DNA from 2 places in the Lelliottia nimipressuralis genome. Region 1 is predicted to be linked to the other one. Evidence: predicted binding sites of a transcription regulator. Region 1 holds the regulator's gene; the other holds the start of a gene.
The links. Region 1 encodes PurR, which represses purine synthesis genes. Its sites were predicted from a motif close to CANGCAAACGTTTGCNTG; they were not measured.
Positions count from the first base shown of each region.

Region 2: cvpA (colicin V production protein) is a predicted target of PurR. The motif match lies at 2,044-2,061, and genes of this name have one in related genera.

Region 1 covers NZ_CP167172.1:1,962,804-1,966,787, forward strand. Annotated here, with positions in the region: gene punC (purine nucleoside transporter PunC) at 1-122, opposite strand, end outside; gene punR (DNA-binding transcriptional activator PunR) at 239-1,150, shown strand; gene purR (HTH-type transcriptional repressor PurR) at 1,167-2,192, opposite strand; gene ACB496_RS09215 (YnhF family membrane protein) at 2,489-2,578, shown strand; gene ACB496_RS09220 (MFS transporter) at 2,748-3,914, shown strand; gene sodB (superoxide dismutase [Fe]) at 3,953-3,984, opposite strand, start outside.
Region 2 covers NZ_CP167172.1:3,141,790-3,145,773, forward strand. Annotated here, with positions in the region: gene purF (amidophosphoribosyltransferase) at 1-1,463, opposite strand, end outside; gene cvpA (colicin V production protein) at 1,500-1,988, opposite strand; gene dedD (cell division protein DedD) at 2,222-2,917, opposite strand; gene folC (bifunctional tetrahydrofolate synthase/dihydrofolate synthase) at 2,907-3,984, opposite strand, start outside.

The DNA of each region.
Region 1 (3,984 bases):
GCGGCAGGGGTCTGTAAATCGGCCTGCATCGCGGCAAACGCGGGCAGGTACATGTCGGTCGCCAAAAAGCCCAGCACGCTTAAACCGCCGAGCCAGACCAGGAATCCTTTGTTGGGTTGCATTGTTTTTTATTTCCTAAAGAGGGCAGGTAATCACTGGCGCAAAGTGTAGGGAGTGCAAACTGCCTTGTGAAACGCTAATATTTGGTGATTGCATTCAAAAATTTTGCAGGCAGAAAATGTGGTCAGAATATTCGTTAGAAGTGGTGGATGCGGTCGCGCGTAACGGCAGCTTTAGTGGCGCGGCCCAGGAACTCCATCGCGTCCCCTCTGCGGTGAGCTATACGGTGCGTCAGCTTGAAGAGTGGCTGGCGGTTCCGCTGTTCGAGCGCCGTCACCGCGACGTTGTTCTGACGCCAGCGGGCGTCTGGTTTTTGAAAGAAGGACGATCTGTTATCAAAAAAATGATGATCACCCGCGAGCAGTGCCAGCAGATTGCGAACGGCTGGCGCGGGCATCTCGCCATTGCGGTGGATAACATCGTCAAACCCGAACGCACCCGACAGATGGTGGTCGATTTCTATCGCCACTTCTCTGATGTGGAGCTGCGCGTCTCGCAGGAGGTGTTCAACGGCGTGTGGGATGCGCTCTCTGACGGCAGGGTGGAGATGGCGATCGGCGCGACTCAGGCGATCCCTGTGGGTGGTCGCTATGCATTTCGCGATATGGGAGCCCTGAGCTGGACCTGCGTTGTCGCCCGCGATCATCCTCTGGCCGCCATTGCAGGCCCGTTGAGCGATGATACGTTGCGCAACTGGCCGTCACTGGTGCTGGAAGATACCTCACGATCGCTGCCAAAACGGATTACCTGGTTACTGGATAACCAACGCCGTGTGGTCGCCCCGGATTGGGAAACGTCGGCGACCTGTCTTTCTGCGGGGCTGTGCGTGGGAATGGTGCCGGCGCATTTTGCACGTCCACGCATCGATCGCGGTGAATGGGTGGCTCTGACGCTGGAAAACCCGTTCCCGGATGCGGCCTGTTGCCTGACGTGGCAGCAAAACGATATGTCACCGGCGCTGGCGTGGCTGCTGGATTATCTGGGAGACAGCGAAACGCTGAACAGAGAGTGGCTGAGGGAGCCGGAATAACCGGCCCCTCGGGGGATTAACGGCGGTAGTCGCGGAACGGACCGTCGGCCACGGAGCGGCGTTCAATCAGGCGCGGGTGGACTTCAATCGACTGCGACTCTTCACGCTTGCTGACGATGCGGTCCAACAACATATTGAAGGCCGTTTCGCCCAGCGAGTCTTTCGGCTGGTGAATGGTCGTCAGCGCCGGGGTGAAGTAGCGTGCGTTGCGCACGTTATCGTACCCGATCACGGAAATGTCCTGCGGCACGCGCAAACCCAGCTCATCGGCTGCGCAAAGGGCGCCCATCGCCATGATGTCACCCCCGATAAAGACTGCGGTAGGGCGGTGCGACTGGGAGACGATCTGCTGCATCGCGCGGTAGCCGGACTCCGGCTCGAAGTCGCCCTGCACGATCCAGTTTTCTGGCACCGTAATTAGCGCTTCTTCCATCGCTTTCATGAACCCTGCCAGACGGCCTGCGCCGGTGTTGCGCTCCAGCGGACCCGGAATGACGCCGATTTCGCGGTGACCGCGCTCAATCAAGTAGCGACCTGCCATGTAGCCGCCTTCAAAGGCGTTATCGTTGACGGAATCGGTAAAATCAGCGCGGGTATCACCCCAGTCCATCACCACCATCGGAATGTGGCGATACTCTTCAAGCATGGAGAGTACGGACTCCGGGTATTCAGAACACATTACCAGCAGGCCATCAACGCGCTTTTGCGCCATCATCGACAGGTAAGCGCGCTGTTTCTCCTGGCTGTTCCAGGCGTTGCCGAGAATCAGGGTGTAGCCCTTCTGGAAACAGTTTTTCTCAACCGCTTCGATGATCTCCGCAAAATAGGCGGCTTCGCTGCTGGTCGCCAGCAGGCCGATCGATTTGGTGTGGTTCACCTTCAGGCTACGCGCCACGGCACTTGGGGAGTAGTGCAGCTCTTTGATGGCGGCCCATACGGCGTTGCGCGTCTCTTCCGCAACGAAACGCGTTTTGTTAATTACATGTGATACGGTTGTAGTGGAAACGTTTGCGCGTTTCGCCACATCTTTAATTGTTGCCATTACATGTCACTCCAGACCATATCTTAAACTCCTGAAATACTTAAAGGTAAACGTTTGCCTTCTCTCACCCTTATCTCGCAATGTGAATTGCGATACGCCGGGAAAACGACTCAGAACGTCAGGAGGGGGTCAGTGGCCGGTACGCTTATAAATTTAGCGTGGAATTTTGTCTTATCTTGATGAAAAGGGGAAGAGCAAAAACGGTTATCAGCCTAAATCCAGGAAGATTTTTGGGGTAAACTGTGTAAAAATGAGCAAGCTCACTTTTCGTGGGGTGATTAAAAGGAGAAAAATTGATGAGTACCGATCTGAAGTTTTCGCTGACGACAACCATTATTGTTCTGGCTCTGATTGTCGCTGCGGGTCTGACCGCTGCGCTGCACTGATTCAAGCGGGGGAGAGTTCTCTCCCTCATCTCCTGCCTGTTCCCTGATTGTTACCCGCACGGCAAAAATCTTTTGCTAATTTGTTAACTTCTCATTTTTTGTGATTGATGTCATGCTTTTGACATCTTAGTCCCGTGTCGCGCGACGACACGGCATCCGTAGTTAATCAATGAAAATCAATTTTCCCCTGCTTGCCCTGGCGATTGGCGCTTTTGGCATCGGCACCACCGAGTTTTCCCCGATGGGACTGTTGCCGGTTATCGCAAAAGGGGTAGATGTCTCTATTCCCGCCGCAGGTATGCTGATCAGCGCCTACGCCATTGGCGTGATGATTGGTGCGCCGCTCATGACGCTGCTGTTGTCGCATCGTGCCCGTCGCAATGCGCTGATCTTCCTGATGGCGATTTTTACCCTCGGTAACGTGCTCTCGGCGCTGTCACCGGATTACACCACGCTGCTGCTGTCACGCATTCTGACCAGCCTGAACCACGGCGCGTTCTTTGGCTTAGGCTCTGTGGTGGCGGCGAGCGTGGTGCCAAAACACAAACAGGCCAGCGCGGTGGCAACCATGTTTATGGGGCTAACCATCGCCAATATTGGCGGTGTACCGGCGGCGACCTGGCTTGGTGAAGTCATTGGCTGGCGGATGTCGTTTATGGCAACCGCAGGGCTGGGCGTAGTGGCGATGATTGCACTGTTCTTCTCGCTTCCGAAAGGCGAGGCGGGCGAGCGCCCGGACGTGCGTAAAGAGCTGTCGGTGCTGGTTCGTCCACAGGTGTTGTCTGCTCTGTTAACCACGGTGCTCGGGGCGGGCGCGATGTTTACGCTCTACACCTACATTTCACCGGTACTGCACGATATCACTCACGCCACACCGCTGTTCGTGACGGCGATGCTGGTGCTGATTGGCGTCGGTTTCTCTTTGGGCAACTATCTCGGCGGTAAACTGGCGGATCGCTCGGTCACCGGGACGCTGAAAGGCTTCTTAACGCTGCTGATTGTGATTATGCTCGCGATTCCCTGGCTTGCGCGCAACGAGTTTGGGGCGGCCATTGCGATGGTGGTGTGGGGCGCTGCAACCTTTGCCGTGGTTCCGCCATTGCAGATGCGCGTCATGCGTGTGGCGCACGAAGCGCCGGGCCTGTCTTCTTCCGTGAATATCGGTGCGTTTAATCTCGGGAATGCGCTGGGTGCGGCAGCGGGTGGGGCGGTGATTTCAGGCGGGCTGGGATACGCTTTTGTACCGGTGATGGGGGCGATTATAGCGGCGCTCGGTCTGCTGCTGGTCCTGACATCGGGCCGTAAACAGCCGGAACCTGTTCGCGTCACAGAGTAATCAAAAAACGCAGAAGGGCTGCCCCTTCTGCGTCTCATTTACGCCGCGAAGTTCTTCGCCACAAATTCCC
Region 2 (3,984 bases), 1.2 Mb from region 1:
TTGGCATCGTCGTTACGCAGCGAGTCAAGGTAGTCGAGATACTGCTGATCGACGTCTTTGGTCACATAGATGCCGTTGAACACGGAGCACTCGAACTGCTGAATGTCCGGGTTTTCAGCGCGTACTGCGTCAATCAGATCGCTGAGATCCTGGAAAATCAGGCCGTCAGCGCCAATGATCTGGCGAATCTCGTCCACTTCACGACCGTGTGCGATCAGCTCGTTGGCGGTCGGCATGTCGATACCGTAGACGTTCGGGAAACGAATTTCCGGCGCAGCAGAGGCCAGATAAACTTTCTTGGCACCGGCTTCACGCGCCATCTCAATAATCTGCTCGGAAGTGGTGCCACGTACGATGGAGTCATCCACCAGCAACACGTTCTTATCGCGGAACTCAGCGCGGTTGGCGTTGAGCTTACGACGCACAGACTTACGACGCAGCTGCTGACCAGGCATGATAAAGGTGCGGCCAACGTAGCGGTTTTTCACAAAGCCCTGACGGTACGGTTTACCCAGAATACGGGCCATCTCCAGTGCGATATCGCAGGAGGTTTCCGGAATCGGGATCACCACGTCGATATCCAGATCGTCCCACTCGCGGGCGATCTTCTCACCGAGTTTGGTACCCATATTCACGCGCGCGCTGTACACGGAAATTTTGTCGATGAACGAGTCCGGGCGTGCAAAGTAAACATATTCGAACAGGCACGGATTGCTGACCGGGTTTTCCGCACACTGACGGGTAAACAGCTGACCTTTCTCGGTGATGTAGACGGCTTCGCCCGGGGCGACATCGCGCAGGAACTCAAAGCCCAGGGTATCCAGCGCTACGCTCTCGGAGGCGACCATATACTCGGTACGGCCATCACCCAAATCACGCTTACCCAGCACCAGCGGACGGATGCCGTTAGGGTCGCGGAATGCCACCATACCGTGGCCGATAATCATCGCCACGCAAGCATACGCGCCACGGATCTGGCGGTTAGTCGCGGCAATGGCGGCAAAAATGTTGTCTGCTTCCAGCGGATAATGGCGGAAGTTATCCAGCTCGCTGGCAAAGATATTGAGCAGGATTTCAGAATCAGAGGTGGTGTTAATGTGGCGACGCTTCTCTTCGAACAGCTTTTTACGCAGCTCATGCGCGTTGGTCAGGTTGCCATTGTGGGCAAGCGTGATGCCATACGGTGAGTTGACGTAGAACGGCTGTGCTTCAGAGGCGCTGGAACTGCCAGCAGTAGGATAACGAACGTGGCCAATCCCCATATTGCCTTGCAGGCGCTGCATATGGCGGGCTTCAAATACATCGTTGACCAGGCCATTCGCTTTGCGTAAACGGAAACAGTTGTTGGCATCAATGGTGATGATGCCTGCTGCATCCTGGCCACGGTGCTGAAGCACCGACAACGCGTCATAAATAGACTGGTTTACCGGCATGAAACCGGCGATACCGACAATACCGCACATTCGTCTTTTCCTCGTTAAGCCACATCTCAAAGCGTTTTACACTTTGGGCAAGAAACTCGACGAGCTTTGCAGATAGTCAAAGAACCATCTGATGATGAAGCTGAACTGTGGAATCAGCTGGGACTTGCTCCAGTCTTCGCTTTTTGAAAACCCGGTAAAGGTATCAAGGAAGAACAGTATCGCAGCCACGATCAGCGCGCCTCGCAGCGCACCAAAACAGATCCCCAGCACCCTGTCCGTTCCTGACAGACCGGTTTTCTCGACCAGCTGACCTATCACGTAGTTCACGATAGCGCCGACGATTAGCGTCGCGATAAACAGCACCGCGATGGCGATTCCATTTCGGACCAGTTCATCTTCAAAGCCCGTGAACCAGACAGACAGGTAAGTGTAGTAATGACTGGCGACAAAGAAAGCACAACCCCATGTCACCAGCGATAACGCTTCACGAACAAAGCCACGGATCAGGCTAACCAGACAGGAAAAACCTATCACCGCAATGATGGCGTAATCAATCCAGACCATATGTGTCCCACGATTAAACGCCCTGTCATCCAGTTCGGGGCGAATTCTAACAGAAAAAGAAAACGTTTGCGTAGGGATTTCCTTCCCGCGCGTAAATAAAAAAGGCGCTGAAAAAATGTTCAACGCCGCTGGGTTATTGCGCCTCTTTGGACGAATTCCCGCCTCTCATCCCGGCCCTCAAGACCGTATGGAGCAATCCCCTCACCCGTCGGGACGAGGGGTATGCGCACACATCAGTTCGCGCTGTAACTCATCACCACACCGCTCAGCCCGGAAATCTGCTTCAGCTCGCCGAGCGAGCCTTTCAGCTTATCTTTCGACGCATCCGGGCCCACCAGAATGCGGGTTATTTTACCCTGCACCGGGGTGGTAGGAGAAGTGTAAACCCGATATCCGGCACCGCGGAGTTTACCGACCACTTCATTGACTTTATCGGCATTTTTTAGCGCACCAAGCTGCACCACATACGCTTTACCGGTTGGCGCAGGCTTCTCTTCCTGAACCGGTTTTTCCGGTGGCGCTTCCGTCGCGGCGGCGATCTGCTCGCTGGCTTTATCGCGCTGCGGTTTCGGCTGCGGTTTTTCTGCCGGTTTCACGGCAGGCTTTGGTTGTGCAACGGGTTCTGGAACCGGGTCCAGCTCACCGGCGTTACTCGCCACCAGACGAGAAGGATCGAGCGACGGCGCCGCCGCATCACCGGCGCGCACCTCTTCCGCCGCCCCTTCAGGAGGTTGAGCAGGCAGCGCCTGCGTGGCCGCAGGCAGCATGTCTGGCTCGTCGCGATCGCCGGGTTTTGGCACCAGCGGGATCGCCGCAAACTCATCCTGATAATGTTTTTTCTGCCCGTCGAGCAGTCCCGGGAGGAGAATCACTCCCAGCGCAACCAGCACAATGGTTCCTGTTAAACGGTTCTGAAACTTACTTGCCACCGGTTCTCCCCGCCTCCATTACTTCCATGACATGTGCCACCGTGTGGAATGATCCACACACCAGCACGGTATCTTCAGGTTTAGCATCCGCCATCGCGGCGCGCCATGCCAGCGCCACGTTTTCATAAGCTTCGCCCTTCGCGAGATGTTCCATCAGCTGCTCAGCCGACGCGCCTCGAGGCCCTTCCAGGGGAGCACAATACCAGCAATCGACCACAGTCTCCATGCAGGCCAGCGTGCCCGCAATATCTTTATCATGAAGCATACCGATAACCGCAAGTACGCGCCCTGTTTTTGGCAGGGATTTGAGGCGCTCAGCAAGATAGGCCGCTGCATGGGGGTTATGCGCCACGTCCAGAATCAAACGCGGTGATTCGCTGACAATCTGAAAACGCCCCGGCAAAAGCGCGTTCTGAATGCCGTCTCGTATCGCCTGTTCGCTCACCGCCAGACCACTGGCGCGGATAGCCGCCAGTGCGGTCGCCGCGTTCGGTTGCGGCACCTGTGGCAGCGGCAGATGGTCCAGCTCGCCCTGCGCGTCGCGAAAACGCCAGCTGTCGCCCGTTACGTCATATTGCCAGTCAACGCCACGACGCATCAGCTGTGCGCCCTTCTCCTTCGCCACGTCGGCGATTGTGTGCGGCATATCCGGTTCACCGACTACGGCAGGTTTATTGGCACGGAAAACACCCGCTTTTTCACGGCCAATGCTTTCGCGGTCCGGTCCCAGCCAGTCCGTATGGTCGAGTGCAATACTGGTCACCACCGCGACATCGGCATCAACCATGTTAGTCGCATCTAAGCGTCCCCCTAAACCGACTTCGAGAATGACCACATCCAGCTGCGCCTGTTTAAACAGCCACAGGGCGGACAGTGTGCCGTACTCAAAATAGGAGAGCGAAATCTCGCCGCGCGCCGCTTCGATTTGCGCGAAAGAGGCTGTGTGGGCGGATTCCGGCAGTTCGCTATTCTGCACGCGCACGCGTTCGGTGTAGCGGACCAGATGCGGCGAACTGTAAACACCCACTTTGTAACCGGCGGCCATCAGCATGGACTCCAGCGTGCGG